2 linked regions of the Azospirillum sp. TSH100 genome follow. The main gene of each other region encodes a partner of the protein of the gene in region 2 in a complex. Links are inferred from orthologs where the notes say so. Each region holds a gene or a part of one and is shown on either strand. Other genes may lie near its edges.

Evidence for each region.
Region 1: the proteins of mfd (region 2) and uvrA are in contact, whole or in part, in a crystal structure (PDB 4DFC), measured with the Escherichia coli proteins. The link is inferred for Azospirillum sp. TSH100 from one-to-one orthologs.

The regions. Positions count from the first base shown.
Region 1 is NZ_CP039634.1:2,219,300-2,229,308, forward strand. Bases 4,143-7,567 are described here. They hold uvrA (excinuclease ABC subunit UvrA), read right to left. Parts: upstream 7,211-7,567; coding sequence 4,343-7,210; downstream 4,143-4,342. Other genes in these bases: E6C72_RS10500 (hypothetical protein), read right to left, coding at 4,143-4,280; E6C72_RS10510 (CYTH and CHAD domain-containing protein), read right to left, coding at 7,370-7,567. In the rest of the region: presqualene diphosphate synthase HpnD, read right to left, coding at 1-590; E6C72_RS10485 (squalene/phytoene synthase family protein), read right to left, coding at 661-1,533; E6C72_RS10490 (phytoene/squalene synthase family protein), read left to right, coding at 1,657-2,511; methylenetetrahydrofolate--tRNA-(uracil(54)-C(5))-methyltransferase (FADH(2)-oxidizing) TrmFO, read right to left, coding at 2,534-3,877; more of E6C72_RS10500, read right to left, coding at 4,083-4,142; more of E6C72_RS10510, read right to left, coding at 7,568-8,986; E6C72_RS10515 (histidine phosphatase family protein), read right to left, coding at 9,071-9,589; E6C72_RS10520 (RNA degradosome polyphosphate kinase), read left to right, coding at 9,767-10,009. UniProt on the Escherichia coli protein: The UvrABC repair system catalyzes the recognition and processing of DNA lesions. UvrA is an ATPase and a DNA-binding protein. A damage recognition complex composed of 2 UvrA and 2 UvrB subunits scans DNA for abnormalities.
Region 2 is NZ_CP039634.1:1,946,050-1,956,824, forward strand. Bases 6,038-10,228 are described here. They hold mfd (transcription-repair coupling factor), read right to left. Parts: upstream 9,880-10,228; coding sequence 6,238-9,879; downstream 6,038-6,237. Other genes in these bases: E6C72_RS09265 (ACT domain-containing protein), read right to left, coding at 6,038-6,236; E6C72_RS09275 (succinate dehydrogenase assembly factor 2), read right to left, coding at 9,966-10,228. Also shown: E6C72_RS09245 (glycosyltransferase family 2 protein), read right to left, coding at 1-2,220; E6C72_RS09250 (HIT domain-containing protein), read left to right, coding at 2,477-2,887; E6C72_RS09255 (di-heme-cytochrome C peroxidase), read right to left, coding at 2,931-4,862; E6C72_RS09260 (hypothetical protein), read left to right, coding at 5,058-5,255; more of E6C72_RS09265, read right to left, coding at 5,283-6,037; more of E6C72_RS09275, read right to left, coding at 10,229-10,274; quaternary ammonium compound efflux SMR transporter SugE, read left to right, coding at 10,524-10,775. UniProt on the Escherichia coli protein: Couples transcription and DNA repair by recognizing RNA polymerase (RNAP) stalled at DNA lesions. Mediates ATP-dependent release of RNAP and its truncated transcript from the DNA, and recruitment of nucleotide excision repair machinery to the damaged site.

The sequences.
Region 1 (10,009 bases), 270 kb from region 2 along the record:
CGCGGCAGGTAAAGCCGGCCCAGTTCGGCGTCCTCGGCGAGATCGCGCAGGATGTTGGTCAATTGCAAGGCCTCGCCCAGTGCCAGGGCAAAGCGTTCGGTGGCGGGATCGGCGCGATCGAAGACGCGGATCGCCAGCATGCCGACGGCACCGGCGACGCGCCGGCAATAGAGCCGCAGTGCGTCGAGGTCGGGAGCCCGCATCCCATCGGAACCGGACTCTTCACCCGCGACATCCATCGCCATCCCGTCGATCAGCGCCTCCAGTTCGGCTCTTGGCAGGCCGTAGCGCTCGATGGCGCCCTTCAGGGCGGCGGTCAGCGGACCGTTGGGGGCACCGCCGATGTAAAGATCGCGGATGTCGCGCCGCCAGACATCCAGCGCGACCCGCTTGGCGGCGGGCTCGCCCGGTTCGTCGGCGATGTCGTCGATGCGGCGGCAGAAGGCATAGATGGCAAACATCGCCGCCCGCTTGGAGGCGGGCAGCAGACGCATCGGCCAGTAGAAGGTGCTGCCCGACCTGGCGGTGACGGCGGTCGCCGTATCAGGCACCTTCTTGTCCGGAGCCGTCTCCAGCGGCGGAGGAGTCATCAGCGGAATCCTGGGCATTGCACGTCGTAGCGTGCCTGTCGGTGCACGTCGCGACATGCGGCCCCGGAGTTTATGCGGCGGAGAAGCTCCGCGCCAGTCCCCGCACCACGGCGGCCAGCTTGTGGTGCGCCCCCAGCGTCACCCGCGCCTTCATCGGATCGCGGGCCTTCAGTCGCCGGGACAGCGACTCGGCGAGGCTGAGGATAACTGCCGCCTCCATCCGCAGGCCGCGATGCTGGATCAGGCCGGGCAAGGCCGCAGCACGTTCCAGCAGACGGTCGGTGTGCTCCAGCGCCTGATCGAAGATGGTGCGCAGGCGAACGTCGCTCTCGGCTTCCACCAGACGCTCGACACTGATGCCGGCCTCGTCGAACCAGCCGAGCGGGATGTAGCAGCGGCCGAGCCGGGTCCAGTCCTCCCGCGCGTCCTGGAGATGGTTCAGCACCTGCAAGGCCGAGCACAGCGCGTCCGACGCCGGTCCGGCCGCCACCCCTTCGCCATGCAGATCAAGCAGGTAACGGCCGACCGGATTGGCGGAGAAGCGGCAGTAGAGCAGCAAGTCGCTCCAGCTATGACAGCGGGCGCCGACCGAATCGCGGCGGAAGGCGCGCAGAACCTGCCGGGCGTGGCGGTCGCTGACGCCGGTCTTCTGCAGGCTCTCCCGCAGGTCAGTGGCCGGCTTCAGATACGCATGCTTGGCCTGGCCGGAGGTCAGCGCCCGTTCCAGTGCCTCCAGATAGGCCAGCTTGGTCTCCGGTTCGAGGTCCGGATCATCGGCGATGTCGTCGGCCAGACGGACGAAGCGATAGAAGGCGATCACATGCGGACGCAGATGCTTCGGTATGAGACGCGACGCGACGGGGAAGTTCTCTCCCGATTCGTCCTTGCGTGCGACCGGGCCGGTCTTGCGGGGTTTCGTCGGAGCGATATTGAAATCCGTCATGGGATCCCTGCCTGCTGCGCGTCGGGGCTGGCGGTGCGACCGTGTGTGCTTCATATAGGCGTAGCAACAGGCTTTGGCCCGTCCTTCCATCAATCCTCCCCTCTTTTTCCAATCGGGCATCCCATGGTGAAGGCTGCGACCGACCTGTCCTATTGCGGACGGGAGGTTCGGAAATATGACAACGACCACTTTCTGGCAGGTCTGTTCACCCCGGCCGACAGGCGAGAGGCGATTTTCGCGCTCTACGCCTTCAACCTTGAGATCGCGAAAACGCGGGAGGTGGTCAGCGAACCGATCCTTGGCCAGATGAGACTGCAATTCTGGCGCGACGGCATCGAGGCCGTCTATGAGGATGGACCCGTACCGCGCCACGAGGTGATGGAACCGCTCGCCCAGGCCGCGCGTGGGCTAGGGCTCAGCCGTGCCCTGTTCGACCGGCTGATCGATGCGCGGGAAGCCGATCTGGACGACACCCCGCCGGCCGACCTGACCTGTCTCGTCAACTATGCCGAGGTGACTGGGGCGCCGCTGGTCCAGCTGGCGCTGGAGATTCTGGGTGTGCGGGATGCGGCGGCGATGACGGCCGGCCGTCATGTCGGCATCGCCTACGCCCTCTCCGGCATCCTGCGCGCCGTACCGTTCCTGGCCCGCCAGCACCGGCAGCGCCTGCCGGAAGACCTGATGCAGCGGCACGGTGCCAGCAGCGAGGACCTGTTTGCCGGCCGCTCGATGCCGGCGCTGCGTCCGGTGGTGGGGGAGATCGCCGATGTCGCCCTCAAGCATCTGCACAAGGCCCGTGCCCTGCGCCGCGACATCCCGAAAGCGGCGGTTCCGGCACTGCTGCCGGCGACCCTGGCCGACCTGCATCTGTCAGTCATCGCGCGGGAAGGGAACGACGTGTTCGCCCCGCGCGTGCTGCTGACGAATCCGTTCCGGCAGATCAGGCTGGGTTGGGCGGCGATGCGCGGGCGTTACTGACGCCCGCGCTTACCCCTGCCGATCAACCCTTCAGCCAGCCGTCCAGGTCTGCCAGTGCCCGGCGGGTGTAGGCCAGCTTTCGGTCACGGCCGCGGATCTTGTCGTCAACCGGCGGGAACAGGCCGAAATTGACGTTCATCGGCTGGTAAGTCTCGGCCTCCGCCCCGCCGGTGATGTGGCCGAGGATGGCGCCGAGCGCCGTCGTCACCGGCGGCGTGCTGATTTCCCGGCCCAGCCGTTCGGCAGCGGCGAAGCGACCGGCGAGCAGACCGACGGCGGCGCTCTCCACATAGCCCTCGCAGCCGGTGACCTGTCCGGCGAAGCGCAGGCGGGGCAGCGACTTCAGTCGCAGCGCGGCGTCGAGGATGCGCGGGCTGTTCAGGAAGGTGTTGCGGTGCATGCCGCCCAGCCGCGCAAACTCCGCGTTCTCCAGGCCGGGGATCATGCGGAAGATGCGCGCCTGTTCGGCATGGCGCAGTTTGGTCTGGAAGCCGACGAGGTTGTACAGCGTGCCCAGCGCATTGTCCTGGCGCAGCTGGACCACCGCATAGGGGCGGCGTTCCGGCTTGTGCGGGTTGGTCAGGCCAACCGGCTTCATCGGACCATAGCGCAGGGTGTCGACGCCACGCTCCGCCATCACCTCGATGGGCAGGCAACCCTCGAAGTAGGGGGTGTTCTTCTCCCACTCCTTGAAGTCGATCTTCTCGCCCTCGATCAGCGCGGCGATGAAGGCGCGGTATTCGTCCTTCTCGAAGGCGCAGTTGATATAGTCCTTGCCGGTGCCGCCGGGACCGGGCTTGTCGTAGCGCGACTGGAACCAGGCTTTCGACAGGTCGATGCTCTCCAGATAGACGATGGGAGCGATGGCGTCGAAGAAGGCCAGCGATTCTTCGCCGGTCTGGCTGCGCACCGCTTCCGCCAGGGCGGGGGAGGTGAGGGGACCGGTGGCGACGATGACGCTGTCCCACTCATCTGGCGGCAGGCCGGCGACCTCCTCGCGCTGGATGGTGATGAGCGGGTGGGTGGACACGGCTTCCGTCACCGCATCGGCGAAGCCGTCGCGGTCCATGGCGAGCGCCCCGCCGGCCGGCACCTTGTGCGCGTCGGCACAACGCAGGATCAGCGAGCCGCAGCGCCGCATTTCCTCATGCAGCAGCCCCACCGCATTGTATTCCGCGTCGTCCGACCGGAAGGAGTTGGAGCAGACCAGTTCCGCCAGCTTGTCGGTGTCGTGGGCCTCGGTCTTGCGGACCGGCCGCATCTCGTGCAGCACGACAGGCACGCCGCGCGAGGCGAGCTGCCACGCGGCTTCCGAGCCGGCGAGACCGCCGCCGATGACATGGACGGGACGAAGGGAGTCGGTCATGGAGCTGATGTTCCAAACAAAAGACTGCGGACGATTCGCGCGCAATCTAGGCTGTCCGCTCCGAAAACGACAGTCCTCAAACGGCATCGATCAGACACAGATCAGCCGGCCTTCGTAAGGAAGGCCGGCTGCAAGTCGATCAGGAGTCAGTCAGAACATCGATCCAAGCCAAACAGAGGCCAGAGGCGTCAACCAGGGCAGCCGCTCACTCGCTCTTCGTCGTCGTGCTGCGTTCGATGGTTGTCGACCCGGTCGGGGCCGGCGTCACGGTGGTCGAGCCGTAGCTCGGGGTTGTCGTCGTCGTGGTCGTCGTGCTGGTGGTGGATTTGTCGGATCCGCAGGCCGCCAGCAGCAGGGCCGCACCCAGGGCGGCCCCCACACCGGTCAGAAGCGTCTTGCTCATGCCCCTCGTCTCCCATTCAGTGCGAACTCTGCCGGGGATAACGCGGCGCAGCTTGTGTTTGTTCACGCCCTCTTTCGGGTTGCCGATTTCCGCACCGCCGGCTTCGCCTTCAGGTAAGGGGCAAGGTACCGGCCGGTGTAGCTGCGCTCCACCTTCGCCACGTCTTCCGGGGTGCCTTCGGCAACGATCTCGCCGCCGCCGGTGCCGCCCTCCGGCCCCAGGTCGATGATCCAGTCGGCGGTTTTGATGACCTCCAGATTATGTTCGATCACCAGCACCGTGTTCCCCTGATCGACCAGGGCATGCAGCACCTCCATCAGCTTTTCGACGTCGGCGAAGTGCAGGCCGGTGGTCGGTTCGTCGAGGATGTACAGCGTGCGGCCGGTGGCGCGGCGGCTCAGTTCCTTGGACAGCTTGACGCGCTGCGCCTCGCCGCCCGACAGCGTCGTCGCCGCCTGCCCGATGTGGATGTAACCGAGTCCGACCCGTTCCAGCGTGTCCAGCTTGTCGCGGATGCCGGGAACCGCCTTGAAGAACTCCTTGCCCTCCTCGACCGTCATGTCGAGCACGTCGGCGATGGTCTTGTCGCGATAGGTGACTTCCAGCGTCTCGCGGTTGTAGCGCTTGCCGTGGCAGACGTCGCAGGTGACGTAGACGTCGGGCAGGAAGTGCATCTCGATCTTGATGACACCGTCGCCCTGGCAAGCCTCGCAGCGCCCGCCCTTGACGTTGAAGGAGAAGCGGCCGGGGCCGTAGCCGCGTGCCTTTGCCTCCGGCAGGCCGGCAAACCAGTCGCGCATCGGCGTGAAGGCCCCGGTGTAGGTCGCAGGGTTGGAACGCGGGGTGCGGCCGATCGGCGACTGGTCGATGTCGATGACCTTATCGAGATGCTCCAGGCCAAGCACCGCGTCATGCTCAGCCGGATGCTCGCGGGCCCCCATCAGCTTGCGCGCCACCGCCTTGTACAGCGTCTCGATGATGAGTGTCGACTTGCCGCCCCCGGACACGCCGGTCACGCAGGTGAAGGTGCCGAGTGGAATCTTGGTCGAGACGTTCCGGAGGTTGTTGGCACGGGCGCCCTGCACCTCCAGGAACTGGCCGGGATGGCCGGGCCGGCGGGTGTCTGGCACCGGAACGAAGCGGGTGCCGTTCAGATACTGGGCGGTGATGCTGTCGGGGTTCTTCTGGACCTCCTCCGGCGTTCCCTGGGCAATGACCGTGCCGCCATGCTGGCCGGCACCGGGACCCATATCGACCAGATAGTCGGCGCTGCGGATCGCGTCCTCGTCATGCTCTACGACGACCACCGTGTTACCGATGTCGCGCAGGCGTTTCAGCGTCTCCAGCAGCCGGTCGTTGTCGCGCTGGTGCAGGCCGATGGACGGTTCATCCAGCACATAGAGCACGCCTGTCAGGCCGGAGCCGATCTGCGAAGCCAGCCGGATGCGCTGGCTCTCGCCGCCCGACAAGGTGCCCGAGCCGCGGCTGAGCGTCAGATACTCAAGCCCGACGGCGTTAAGGAAGCCGAGCCGCTCGTTGATCTCCTTCAGGATTCGGTAGGCGATCTCGCGGTCTTTCGGACGCAGATGCTCGTTCAACTCGCTGAACCAAACGCCGGCGCCGGCAATGGAAAGCTCCGCCGCTTCGGAGATGTTGCATCCACGGATCTTGACCGCCAGCGCCTCCGGCTTCAGCCGCGCGCCCTTGCAGACCTCGCAGGGCTGCGAGGACTGGTATTTCGACAGCTCGTCGCGTGTCCAGGCGCTGTCGGTCTCGCGGTAGCGCCGTTCCAGATTGTTGACGATTCCTTCAAACGCCTTGTTGGTCTGGTAGCGCCGCAGGCCGTCGTCATAGGTCATGGTGATCGGCGAGCCGTCGGACCCGAACAGGATGGTCTGGCGTACCTTTTCCGGCAGATCCTGCCACGGCGTGGTCATCGACACGCCGAAATGCTCGCAGATGCTGTCCAGCGTCTGGTCGTAATATTTGGAGGTCGAACCGGCCCACGGCGCGATGGCGCCCTTGGACAGCGACAGCCGCTCGTCCGGCACCACCAGCATCGGGTCGAAATAGATCTTGCTACCCAATCCGTCGCAGGCCGGGCAGGCACCGAACGGGTTGTTGAAGGAGAACAGCCGCGGCTCGATCTCTGGAATCGTGAAGCCGCTGACCGGGCAGGCGAATTTCTGCGAGAAGACGGTCTGCTCGTTGGTCTCGGCATTCTCGACCCAGACAATGCCGTCGGCCAGACCCAACGCGGTCTCCAGCGAATCGGCCAGACGGTTGCCCAACCCCTCGCGGACCACGATGCGGTCGACCACCACCTCGATGTCGTGCTTCAGCTTCTTGTTGAGCGCCGGCACCTCGTCGATCTCGTACATGGTGCCGTCGACCCGCACGCGCTGGAAACCGCGCTTGCGCAGATCCTGGATCTCCTTCTTGTACTCCCCCTTGCGGCCTCGCACGAAAGGGGCCAGCAGCAGCAGGCGCGTGCCTTCCGGCATCGCCATGATGCGGTCGACCATCTGGCTGACCGTCTGGCTTTCGATCGGCAGGCCGGTGGCCGGCGAATAGGGGATGCCGACCCGCGCCCACAAGAGGCGCATGTAGTCGTAGATCTCCGTCACCGTACCGACGGTGGAGCGCGGATTCTTCGAGGTCGTCTTCTGTTCGATGGAGATGGCCGGCGACAGCCCCTCGATCGAATCGACGTCCGGCTTCTGCATCAGCTCCAGGAACTGCCGCGCGTAGGCCGACAGGCTCTCCACATAGCGGCGCTGCCCCTCGGCATAGATCGTGTCGAAGGCGAGCGACGACTTGCCCGATCCCGATAGGCCGGTGATGACGATCAGCTCGTCGCGCGGCAGATCCACGTCGACGTTCTTCAGGTTATGTTCCCGCGCGCCGCGGACGCTGATGTACTTGTTCATGGAGTGTTCTTTTACCCGAAGCTTTTCCGGATGGAAAGCGGCAAGGCGCCGCGACGCATGACGAAAAGCGGCTGGAAGAGGAATTGATCCCCTGCCACCGGTCGGCTGACGATATATGCGCCGGTTGCGCCATTGCCACCGGCGCCCGGCGCGGGGCGGTCATGACCAGAAGGGCGGCACCGCGCGGAAACGTTTCCACAACTCCGGCAGCGCCTTGCGCCGCTTGTCCGACTGGCGGTCGATCCAGACGGCCACCGCGCCAATCGTCTTCGGATCCGCCCCGGTCAGCGATCCCAACATGCGGGCGCTGGTGACTGCATCCTGATCGGCGTCCAGCGCCGCCTGCAGAGGTTCCAGCACCGCGAAGAAGGGCAGGGTGGCGGATTCCGGATAAAGACCACGGAAGAAGTCGGCGGTGTAGCGCAGCAGGCGCAGGCGCCGGCGCAGCTTGTCGCGCCCCTTGGCGTCCTCCGGCGGCTTCACAGTCTTGCCGAGCTTCGCCATCCGTGCCGACAGCCAGCCGCCGGCCAGCGTCGTGACCGGTGCCGACAGCGCCATTCGCCGATCGCCGTCGGCGTCCGACAGCCAGCGGCCATGTTCCAGCCATGCGGCGAGGCTCAGGACCATGGTGGTGCAGCCGGGGGCCAGGATCGCCGCCATGGCCTCCCGCGCCGGACCGGCGCCGGCGGACCGGGCCAGCGCCGCCAGCCGCTCCAGCGCCGCGCGGTCGATCGTCGAGGCGGCCTTTGGATCGGCGAGAAGCGGGTCGATGACGCCGGACAACAGAACGTCCCAGCCACGGGCCGGCCCCAGCCGCTTGGCCAGCGCGCGGCTTTCCTCGACCAGCCGGTCGGCCTCGGGCGAGGCGACATGCGGCGCGAAAAGCCGATGGGCGATGCGCAGCCGGCGCAGCGCCACGCGCATGCGGTGCAGCCCCTCGACGTCGGCACCGCCCAGCGCGCAGGATTCGTTGGCAAGGAACTGGCGCAACGCCTGACGCAGGATGTGGCGATAAGCCTCCGCCACCGTGGTCAGCGGCGACAGACCAAGCGGTTCGGCTTCCACCGGTCCCGGCGCCTTGCCGGTGACCAGCCGCAGACCGGCCTCCGCCTTGCTGTCGGTGCCGATCCGCATTGGAATGGCCGCTTGCAGGGTCAGCGCCAGATCGAACAGGCTGGCGACCTTGCCCGCCTTCAGTTCCAGTTCGACTTCGCTGATCGGCAGGGACTCGCCACCGGCATAGATGCCGCCGTCATCCACCGCCAGTTCGACCGCCGTCAGCGGATCGGGACGCAGCAGAAGGGTGGTGCGGCGGAAATCGGTGATGAACAGGCAGTCCAGCGCGTCGAGCGCCGCCGCCGGCACAAGTCCGGCGACGCCTGGATCGGTCAACGCACCGATATCGACCGCCTCGCCGGCAACGATCCAGTCCCACTCCCGTCGCACCGCGACCGCGGCGGAATCGCCTGGGCTGGCGCTGTTGACCGTCTTCAAGGTCTGGACGAAGCGGTCGCCCTCCTGCCGGACGCGCAAGGCCACGCCGTTGGCGGCGAGCTTCAGGTCCGGCGTGTCGAAATAGGCGGTGCGCAGCCTCTGTGTCGCCGCCGGGCCATCGGCAATCGCCACCAGCCCCGGCAGCGCCGCCACCCGTGCCAGATCCGCCGGCGCCGCATGCAGCTTCAGCTCCACCTCGCGGAAGGCGGGTGTGGAGGGCTGCGCATCGGGAACAGGCTGCTGGCTGCCGGGCGGTGCCGTGGGGGGGCTGACGGGGGTCAAGGGGCGGCTTCCTCCCGAATCCGGCCGGGGAACGGCGTGGAACTGTTCAGGTGGATCCGTGGATACCCCAACCGCCGCCGCAGGTTAAGAGAGTTTACGCGGTTGCACAAAATCCGCCAGCCGGCCGGCACCCAGTTCGAGGTGTGCCCAATGCAGCGTCTCGAAGACCAGGACGGCGCAGGTGCCGGTCGGGAACTTGTCGGTTAGGTCATGGCGGAGACCATGATCGCCGCTGCCGGTCAGGGCATTCGCCAGCTCGTGCAGGTCGGGGTTGTGCGCCACCAGCATCAGGCCGGTCGCAGAATCCGGCGCGTCGCGCAGCCGTTCCAGCAGCGTACGGGCGCCGCACAGATACAGGCCCCGTTCATGCTCCACCGGCGGATAGGGGGCACCCATGGCCATCATCACCCGCTTGCGAGTTTCCACCGCCCGCAAGGCGGTCGAACAGAGAACGAGGTCGATGTGCGCGTGATGCTTGCCCAGATAGGCGCCGACCAGGGTCGCCGCCTTTTCCCCACGGGCGTTCAGCGGACGGTCGTGATCGCCCAGCGACGGATCGTCCCAGGAGGATTTGGCGTGGCGCAGCAGGAACAGCGTCTTCATGGAGGAAATCGGCCGTCAGGGGAGGGGCGGGGAGGGAGAGTGCGCAGTCTTTAACCAAATGGGAGTCCTGAAACCGTAACGCATATGGGATACTCTGTCTGCCCACCATATAACCGGTGTCGGCACCGCCCAAAAGCGGCTGACGGCGTTCGGGGTTTCAAGATTTCAGAGGTCGACGTGACGCATCTCCAGGAACTCGATTCGGTCGGTATCGAGCCAAACGCTCCGGAACGCTTCATCAACCGTGAGCTTTCGTGGCTGGCCTTCAACCAGCGCGTTCTGGACGAGGCGGCCAACCCGCACCACCCGCTTCTGGAGCGGCTGCGCTTCCTGTCGATCTCCGCCAGCAATCTCGACGAATTCTACATGGTCCGCGTCGCCGGCCTGAAAGGGCAGGTGGCCGCCGGCGTGAAGGCGCCC
Region 2 (10,775 bases):
GCACTTCACCCGCGCCTCGTAGAGCCAGAGCGAGGCGCCGACCTTGAAGGCGAAGACGCTGAGCGTCGGGATCATGAAGACGTTGGGCGGGAACTCGAAATATTTCGGGAAGGCCATCAGGCCGATCGACCACAGGATGCCGGCGATGCCGAACACCATGTGGGCGGCGTCGGCGAACCAGGGCAGCCAGCCGGTGATGAAGTGATATTTCTGGCCGGCGGTCAGCTCCTTGGCACCAGGCGACAGCTGGCGCCAATGGTGCTTCAGGATCTGCACGGCGCCATAGGCCCAGCGGAAGCGTTGCGTCTTGTAAGCGGAGAAGCTGTCGGGAACGAGGCCCTTGCCGTAGCTTTCCGGCATATAGACCGCCTCATAGCCATGCTCGAACAGGCGCAGGCCGAGGTCGGCGTCCTCGGTGATGCACCATTCGCCCCAGCGGCCGACCTTTTCCAGGGCCGACTTGCGGATGATGGTCATGGTGCCGTGCTGGATGATCGCGTTGCGCTCGTTGCGCTGGATCATGCCGATGTGGAAGAAGCCGGCATATTCCCAGTTGGTCATGCGCTGGAACAGGTCGTGTTCCCACTCGCGATAGTCCTGCGGCGACTGGACGAAGCCGACCTCCGGCCGGTTGAAGTGCGGGATGGTCGCCTTCAGCCAGTCGGGATGGACCTGATAGTCGCTGTCGATGACGGCGATGTGTTCGGCGTCGGGCGCTGTCTGCGCCAGACCGAAATTCAGCGCACCCGCCTTGAAGCCCGGCCAGTTGTCGAGGTGGAAGAAGCGGAACTTCGGCCCCAGCTTTTTGCAGTATTCCTCGATCGGGCGCCAGACAGCCGGATCCTTGGTGTTGTTGTCGAGCAGCAGGACTTCGTAATTCGGGTAGTCGAGTTTGGCCAGCGCGTCCAGCGTCTGCATGACCATGTGCGGCGGCTCGTTGTAGCAGGGCACATGGATCGACACCTTCGCGGCATTGGGCAGCGGGGCGGCAGAGCAGGGGATGAACTTGCGCTTGAACTTGTGCTGCCAGACGACCTCGGTCAGTTCCATGCCGTCGATCAGCATCACCGCGAACAGCACCAGCTGGCAGAAGATCAGCAGGCCCCAGGCGATTTCGGTGGTCAGCGCGAGGCCGGCGGCCGAGGCGGCGCTGACGGTGAAGACCAGGACGGAGGCGACAGCCTGGATCAGCGCGCCGTAGAAGATCTGGCCGCCGATCTTCAGGTCGCTGCGGCGCCACAGGAAGAACACCAGCGGCAGGAAACCCAGCGCGATGGCAGTGGCGCACTTGATCTCCCAGTTGCGGATCTCGTGCACCCCGCCGATCATAGGAAATTTGGGGTTGCGCTGATAGTCCCACAGGCCCCAGCTGGTGCCGGCAGTGCCTTCGATCTCCCGTTTCCAGGGCTGGTCGAAGGCCTCCATGATGAAATAGTCGAGCTTGTTCTGGGCGGCGACGTTCAGGAAATTGCGGATGAACTTGGCCTGATTGACCTGGCTGGCCTCGGCGCCACGGCGCCACGGGCCATCGGCCGGCCAGCCGATCTCGCCGATCAGGATGTGCTTGTTCGGATACTTCTGCTTCAGCTCGTTGTAGCGGAACATGGCGTAGTCGACCGATTGGTCGACCGGCACGCCTTCCCAATAGGGCAGCAGGTGGACGGCGAGGAAATCGACCGCCTCGACCAGTTCCGGATGCTTCAGCCAGACGTGCCACGGCTCCGCGATGGAGACCGGGACGTTGACCTTCTTCTTCACCCGCTTGATGTAGTCGATGGCCTGCGGAACGGTCAGATCGGCGCGCAGAATCGCCTCGTTGCCGACCAGCACGCGGCGGACGTTGCTGTTGGCGCGGGCGAGCTTGATCAGGCCGGCCAGTTCGGGCTCGTCGATCTCCGGCTTGCCCGTGGTCCAGGCGCCGGCTGTGACCGGCAGGCCATGCTTGCCGGCGATGGCCGCGACCATTTCGGAGCCGTCGGTGGTCGAGTAGGTGCGGACGGCCTTTACCGCGCCCTCCAGCGCGTCCATGTCCTTCTCGATATCGTCGGCGGACGCCTTGTCCCCCTTCGACGGGCTCTTGTCCGAGTGGAAGGGGGTATAGGCGACGCCGGTGATGGCGCCGGCCCAGGACCGCTCGTCCACCGGACGGTTCCACAGCGCCCAGAAGGCGATGTTGCCGAGGATCACCAGGATCAGAACCGCAAAGGCCGATTTGCGCATGTGGGTCGTTCTCGCTCGCCGCACCAGAAAACATGGATACGGCCCGTGGAGATGGCGCAAGGGGACCGTTGCCGCCCCGACCATGTCCTCGGACCGAACTCTACAATCGTCCAACGAAAGCCGCTGCGCCGTATGGCCGGCGCGCATGGCCTTCTATACAAGCTTCGCGGTTGCCCCGCCACTGCCGGCTACAACAGAGCAGCCCCCGGATTATTCCTGGATGATGCTTCCGGTCAGTGCCAGAGAGGAGTGAAGCATGTTTTCCCTTAACGAACGGCTACAGGCCGACACCTATCACGTGACCGATCTGGCGCTCTGCCGGGTTTTGCTGATGAACAACCGGCTTTGGCCGTGGCTGATCCTGGTGCCGATGCGCGAGGGGGGCGTGGAGATCCATCGGCTGGAGGAGGTCGATCAATTGATGCTCATGCGCGAGATCGCACAGGCATCCCGCGTGGTGGAGCGGCTGTTCGCGCCGGACAAGATGAATGTCGGGGCGCTGGGCAACATGGTGCCGCAGCTGCACATCCATGTGATCGGGCGGACGCGAGGCGATCCGGCATGGCCGGGCCCGGTTTGGGGTTCCGGCCATGCCGAGCCGTACGAGCCGGAAGCGGCGGCGGCCCTTGTGCAACGGCTGGCCGACGCCCTGCACGCGGAGGAATGACCGCCGGCCCGGTCGCGAGGCACGGGCCGGCGGGTGGCAGACGTTACAGGGTCTTCAGATATTCCACCAGATCCCAGCGCTCCTGCTCGGACAGGCCGCGTCCGATGATGCCGCTGCCGGCGACACCGGAGCCGACGAACTGGTGCCCGACATTGGTGTTGCCGGGGATGGAGGTGTCGAGGGTGAAGGTCCCGTCGGCGCAGTCGGTCTTGTAGCCGACCTTGACCGGATCGAAGCTGCGCAGGCCAAGGCAGAAGGTCTTCGGCCGCTCCGCGATCGGCGACAGCAGGTCGTAGAGGCTGGGCACCGAGCCGTTGTGCAGGTAGGGGGCAGCGGCCCAGATCCCATCCAGCGGACGGGCCTTGTAACCGGCCTCCGCCTGCAGGCAGTTGGGACGGAAGCCATTCATCTCCTGCCGCTTGGCGGGCGGAACCTTGTTCTCGTCATAGGCGGTATCGACCGTCTTCTGGACGACATAGCCGAGCGCCGCGGCGAAAGTGGTCCGGGTGACCGGCTCGCCCGGCTTGCCGTTGCACAGGCTGGACGGATCGACCTTCAGGAAGGTGGGAAGCTGGACCGTCCGGGTCTGCAGGATGTTGGCCTGGGCGGGATCGGTGCCGACATTGATCGGCGTGAGCTTCAGGTAGCTCTGCTTGGCCGCGTTCGGCTTGGTCCAGTATTTCGCGTCCCAGAAGGCCGGGGTGTTGACCGGCGGAAGATGGCATCCCTGGCACATCTCGCGGTACAGCCCCTCGCCGCGCGCCCGCTTGGCCTCGTCGACAGTGCCGAGCACCGCCTGCGGCCATTTCGGGGCGGTCAGGCCCTGGAAGCCGATCACGCCGCCGTCCGGCCTGCGGATGAACGGGTTCAGACCGGCCAGCAGTTCCTCCATCCTGTGGAGGTTGTCGATCGGCACGGAGGACGCATAGAGCTTGCGGTCCGGGTTGGACAGGTTCACCCGCGCGGCCACGCCCATCGCCTCGCCGGCGTTGCGCACCATCGGCTGCATGATCGAGGCGTCGTACTGAACCCAGTCGAACCAGGATGCGTTCCAGATGTGCGGGTATTTCACCGGTGCGGTGATGGCCGCCACGTTGGTGAAGGGGTCGAACTCCACCTTGCCGTTCAGCAGGTCGTTGGTGAAGACGGCGTTGCCGATGCGGGTCAGGGCATCCAGCCGGTTGAACCCCTCGACGACCGCCGGATTGCCGTTCTGCGCCGCGCCGCGCTTGGCCAGGGTTTCCAGGGTGGTCAGCGTCTGATCGAACTGCTCGCGCAGGGCGGCGGTCTGTTCGGCCGTGCGGTCGGGGCCGAGCACGCGGTCGGCGAAGCGGTCGAACCGCCCCGGCAGGATCTTGGTGTAGGCCAGGGAATAGCCCAGCGCGGCGGTCAGCGCGTCCAGATTGGTCACGGCCGGCGCGCCGTCGATTCGCAGGCTGACGCCGTTATACTCGATATGTCCGGTGTGGCAGGCGGCGCAGGTCAGGCCGATCTGGTCGGGCAGCGGCTTGCCGGTCGTCGGGTCGATGTAGCCCTTGGTGCGGGCGAAGCCCACCGGCAGCCCGTCCGGGTTGACCTCCTCCTCCGACTGGTTGTAGGTGGCCAGCACGGCCTTGGCCGATCCGGGCTCCGCGCCATAGCCGTAATCCCGCGCCGTCCCGCCGCCCAGCCGCTTCGGGCTGGGGATGAAGCCGAATCGCTGCATGTAGGATTCGTCGGCCAGCATCTTGGGTTCGCCGAAAACCTGGATCTCCGGTTGCTCCAGCGCCATGAACCAGGAATAGGGGACCGGGAAGGTCGATGTGCCCTGGCTGGCATGGTGGTACCAATAGCGTTCGCCGGGCTTCCAGTTCTGGTCGAGCCAGACGGCCTCCTTGATGGGGGCTGTCGTTGGCAATGATGGCGCACAGGCGCCGAGCAGGGTCAGCGGCAGCAGGCCGGCTGCCGCCAGGATCGACAGGCGAGACGCTTTCATGGGGAAACCTCTGCGCGCGGGGGTTGATGTTCGATGCCCCTACTGTCGCTGGGATAAATTGGCTGCGGCAACAGGAAAATTGTATTTCTTTTCGACATGCAATTTTACGAAAAGAAACCGGAGTCTGAGGAGCGGCCGGGAGGTTTTCGTGCCGTAACTGTTCATGTGGTCAGCGAAAATCTGGAGACTTCCGCCATGGCCACCGAAGATCGTTTCCAAGCCCGTACCTCCGACGCCCCCTCCGACGCGGCCCAGCGGATCGAGGACAAGCTGGTCGACCGTACCGGCAAGGCATCCGGAGATCCCGATAAGCCTGTCCAGAAGAAGTGGGAGGAGATGGGCGAGCGCGAAGAGATTGTCGAGCGGAACCAGCGGGAGGGTGGCGGCGCTTAGGAGAAGAAAGCGCCTAACCTTTTCCCCTTAGCGCTTTACCGTGCAGGTCAGCGCCAGAATGTCCGCCGCCTTCTCCAGGTCGTCGGCGCGGACCAGCACATAGTCGGTGTTGTAGGTGGAGATTGCGAAGATCGGCAGATGGGCCTGGGCCAAGGGCACGGCGATTCGGGCCAGGATGCCGAACAGGGAGAAATCGAGGACGCCTTCCACCCGGAAGGCGCGCCAGCCCCGTTCTGCCTTCACGCCGTCGGGCACGCGGTCCTCGCGGCAGAGGATCGACAGTTCCTCCCCGGTGCGGGTGGCGCCGACCAGCGGGTCGGTCCAGTCGAGCCAGTCGGGCAGACCACTGCCCGGCGGCAACTGGGCCACCGCCAGACGATCGGGCAGGATCGTCAGGGTCAGTCCGGTCTGCTCGCGCACCAAGGCGGCGGTCAGTGTCGCCTCGTCCACCTCGAAGGGCTTCAGGATGCGGCGGGCACGCGCGGCCAGCGACGGCACGCCGGAACGCATGGCGCGGCCCAGCATCTCCGCCGAGGTGGCGCGCAGGCCCGCGTCCGATTCGGCGAGATCGACCACGGCCTGCAAGGCGCTGGTCTGGACGATGCGGCTGGGGCTGTTCTCGAACCAGTCGGCCAGCAGGATGGCGGCCTGACGCCGCTGCTCATCGGTCATGGTCAGGCGCGGGATGATCTGGGCGATGTGCCAGCGCACCTCCGCCTGTTCGATGGCGACGGCATCGGTCAGCAGATGTTCGACATGGGCGTCTAGCCAGAGGGGATTGCCGCGCGACACCCGTTCCAGCGCGTCGGCGGCCCGCATGCGCACGCTGGCGTCGCCGTCGAACAGGCATCCGACCAGCTCTGCCAGCTTGCCCCTGTCGGCCGCCACCTCGTCGGCGACGGAGGGGGCGTCGCCCATTGCCCGCCGGTCGCCGATCGCCAGCCGGCGGGCGAGCGGGGCGTTGCGGATCAACTCATCCATTTCAGCGCCGTCCGGTCGGGCGGCCGAAGCGTGATGGCGTGCCGAAGCGTGAGGCGATCTTCGCGCCGGTCGGTTTGGGCGGCGGCGGGGGAGGCGGCGGCGGTGGGGTTTCGCCGCGCGGCACGCTGCCGCCCGACGCCATCTCCGCCAGATCCTTGACCAGCTTCTGCACGCTGCGCACGCGGGCCTGCGGATCGGGCCATTCGCGAACATAGACCAGCTTGTGGTCCGGCCGCAGCTTCATCAGCGTCAGGTGCTGGGCGATATAGGTCAGCAGCTTGGCTGGCTCGGCATAGAAATTATCGTGGAAGGCCAGCACCAGCCCCTTCGGCCCGGCATCGACGCGGTCGATGTTGGCCTGTTTGCACCAGCGCTTGATGGTGACGACGTCCAGCAGGTTCTCGACCTCCTCCGGCAGCTTGCCGAAGCGGTCGATCAACTCGGCGGCGAAGCCGTCCACCTCGGCGCGGTCGACCAGATCGGCGATGCGACGGTACAGCGACAGCCGCACCGTCAGGTCGGTGACATAGCTTTCCGGGATCAGCACCGGCGTGCCCAGGTTGATCTGCGGCACCCACTCCTGCGCCGCGGCGGCTGCGATGGCGCCCTCCTGCATGGATGCCCGGGCGTTGGCGACGGCCTCCTCCAGCATCTGCTGGTACAGTTCGACACCGACCTCGCGTACCTGACCCGACTGCTCCTCGCCCAGCAGATTGCCGGCGCCGCGGATGTCCATGTCGTGGCTGGCGAGCTGGAAGCCGGCGCCCAGGCTGTCCAGTGTCTCGATGACATGTAGGCGCTGCTGGGCGGTGGCGTTCAGCGGCTTGTTCGGCGCGTAGGTCAGATAGGCGTAGCCGCGCTTCTTCGACCGGCCGACGCGGCCGCGGATCTGGTAGAGCTGGGCCAGCCCGAACAGGTCGGCGCGGTGGACGATCAGCGTGTTGGCGTTGGGAATGTCCAGGCCGCTTTCGATGATGTTGGTGGCGAGCAGAACCTCGAACTTGCCCTCGTCGAAGGCGGTCATGACGTCTTCCAGCTCGCCGGCCGGCATCTGGCCGTGGGCGGTGACGATCTTGACCTCCGGCACCAGCTCGCGCACCCGCTCGGCCACCTTCGCCAGATCCTCGATGCGCGGGCAGACATAGAAGGTCTGACCGCCGCGGTAATGCTCGCGCAGGATCGCCTCGCGGATCACCACCGGGTCATAGGGCAGAACGAAGGTGCGCACCGCAAGCCGGTCGACCGGCGGGGTGGCGATCAGCGACAGCTCGCGAACGCCGGACAGCGCCATCTGGAGCGTGCGCGGGATCGGGGTGGCGGTCAGCGTCAGGACGTGGATGTCGGCGCGCAGCTCCTTGAGGCGTTCCTTCTGCTTCACGCCGAAATGCTGCTCCTCGTCGACGATGACCATCCCGAGCCGCTTGAAGTCGAGCCCCTTGGCGAGCAGGGCATGGGTGCCGACGACGATGTCGGCCGTGCCCTCCGCCAGTTCCTTCTTCACCAGCGTCTGTTCCCGGGCGGTGACCATGCGCGACAGTTGCACGACACGCACCGGCAGCCCGTTGAACCGGGTCGAGAAGGTGCGGAAATGCTGGCGGGCGAGCAGGGTGGTCGGCACGACGACGGCGACCTGCTTGCCGCTCATCGCCACCATGAAGGCGGCGCGCAGCGCCACCTCGGTCTTGCCGAAGCCGACGTCGCCGCAGACCAGCCGGTCCATCGGCCGGCCGCTGCCGAGGTCGGTGAAGATGTCCTCGATGGCCTTCAACTGGTCGTCGGTCTCGGGGTAGGGGAAGCGGGCGGCGAATTCCTGATAGACACCCTCCGGCGTCAGCACAGGATCGGCCTTCTTCAGCATCCGCTCCGCCGCAATCTTCAGCAGGGCTTCCGCCATGTCCTTCAGGCGCTTCTTGACCCGCGCCTTGCGGCCCTGCCAGCCGGCGCCGCCCAGCTTGTCGAGCTGGACATTGGCGTCCTCCGAGCCGTAGCGGGACAGAACTTCGATGTTCTCGACCGGGACATACAGCTTGTCGCCGCCTTCGTAGATGAGGCGCAGGCAGTCGTGCGGCGCGCCGGTTACCTCCAGCGTTTCCAGCCCGTCATAGCGGCCGATGCCGTGATCCATGTGGACGACGATGTCGCCTTCATGCAGGGCCGAATGCTCGGCGATGAAGTTGGCGGCCTTGCGCTTCTTCTTGGCCGGGCGGACCAGACGGTCGCCGAGGATGTCCTGTTCGGTGATGACGGCGAGGTCGGCGGAGGTGAAGCCATGCTCCATCCCCAGCACGATGGTGCCGATCACGCCGCGGTCGAAGCGGCGGACGTCATCCATGTTCTCCGCCGGCTCCAGGCCGGGGATACCATGGTCGGCCAGCACGTTGGACAGGCGGTCGCGCGATCCGGCGGAATAGCCGGCGATCAGCACGCGCCGCCCGTCGGCGCGCAGCGCGCGGATATGATCCTTCACCGCGTCGAAGACATTCACGTCGGGGCGGTTGCGCTCCTCGGCGAAATCGTGGCCGCGCTTGCCGCCGGCATCCACCGTGCCCTTGATGCCGGGTGGCGTGGAGAAAATCTGGAGTTGTGCCACCGCGCGCTCCGCCAGCAGCGCATCCCAGCCGGTGGCGTCGAGGAACATCGAGGCGACCGGCACCGGCTTGTAGACCGGCGAACCGGCCCGCTTCTCGATGGTCATCATGCCGTCGCGCGAGGCGTGGAAGTCGACCACCTGGGCGATGCGGGCGTCGCGCGCCTCGCTGGCCTGATGGTCCAGGCTGACGATGCCGCGCGGCAGATAGTCCAGCACCGTGTCCATGCTCTCATGGAACAGCGGCAGCCAATGCTCCATCCCGCCATAGCTCCGCCCGGCGGAAATCGCTTCATAGAGCGGGTCGTCGTCGGTCACCGCCCCGAACAGCTCGCGATAGCCGGAGCGGAAGCGGGCGATCCCGGTCTCGTCGAGGAAGACCTCCGACATCGGCTTCAGCTCGACGCTGTCGCGTTTGTCGGTGGTTCGCTGGGTCATCGGATCGAAGGCGCGCACGCCCTCCAGCTCGTCGCCGAACAGGTCGAGGCGCAGCGGCTCCTCCGTCCCCGGCGGGAACAGGTCGATGATGCCGCCGCGCACGGCGAACTCGCCCGGTTCCCGCACTGTCTGGGCACGGGTGTAGCCGTTGCCGGCGAGGTAGCGTTGCAGCTTCTCCAGGTCGATGCGGTCGCGAATCTTGGCCGAGAACACTGCGTTCTTGAAGGCGCTGCGCGGTGGCACCTTCTGCACCACGGCGTTGACCGTGGTCAGCACGATCAGCGGCGCCAGCCCGTCGCGGTTGGCCGCCGCATCGCGTCTTGCGATCAGCCGGGTCAGCGTGTCGATGCGCCGGGCGACGATGCCGCCGTTCGGCGATACCCGGTCATAGGGCAGGCAGTCCCAGGCCGGGAAGGTCAGCACCTCCAGCCTCGGTGCGAAGAAGGCCAGCGCCTCCGCCAGCAGGGCGCAGCGCGTGTCGTCCAGCGCCACATGCAGCAGGCCGTAGCCGCCGGCCTTCTGCGCAAGCTCCGCCAGGATGCGGGCGTCATGCCCCTCGGGCGCGCCGCCGATCAGGAGACGGCCGGCGCGGCCGGGCTGGAGATCGTAACTGACCAAAGGAAGATGCCTCGGAGATACGGGGGACAGGCGGAGAATGTCGGGAGTCTTGGCCGGCTTAATCGGGAGCCCTTTGACCAGATCCGTCAGGATCCTTGACGTGGTGTGTAGCGGAACGCCGTCAACAGGCGCATCACGTCATTGTCATGCTCGGCCGGCACCGGCTCGCGCCCAGACATCCAGTCGTAGAGGTCGGGATCGCCAAGCTCCAGCAGCGTCTCGAACCGGTCGAGCATGTCGTGGTCGAAATCGCCGACATGGGCATCGGCGAAGCTTCCCATCAGCAGATCCATCTCCCGCGTGCCGCGGTGCCAGGAGCGGAAGCGCAAGCGCTTGCGCCGGTTTTCGAGCGATTCGGTCTTCTCGGGGGCCGGGTGAGTGCCGTTTTCGGTCATTGATGTCCAACGTCGAAAGCCCCCAGCGCCACCAGCGGCGAAGGGGGAACCATTCAGGAACCCCATCCTGCACGGGCCGGCGCGGCGATGCAACCTTGGCTGCCTGCCTTGCCCGCCGTCTTTCTTCGCCGTCTTGACCCCACGTGGTTGAGGTCCTATCTGCCCCTTGGCCCGTGGGGACGACCCCGCCAGCGGCAAGAGGGTTACCGGGTGGGGACGACCCCGCCATTCCAAGACGGAGGCACCGTCATGGCGTGGGTCACGCTGTTCTTCGCCGGTGTGTTTGAAATTGGTTGGGCTGTCGGCCTGAAATACACCGAGGGTTTCACCCGCCTGATCCCGAGCATGCTGACTGCCGCCGCGATGCTGGCGAGCATCCTGCTGCTGGGCGCTGCGCTGAAGAGCCTGCCGCTGGGGACCGCTTATGCGGTGTGGACCGGAATCGGCACGGTGGGCACGGCCCTGCTGGGCATGATGCTGTTCGGCGAACCCGCCGGCGCG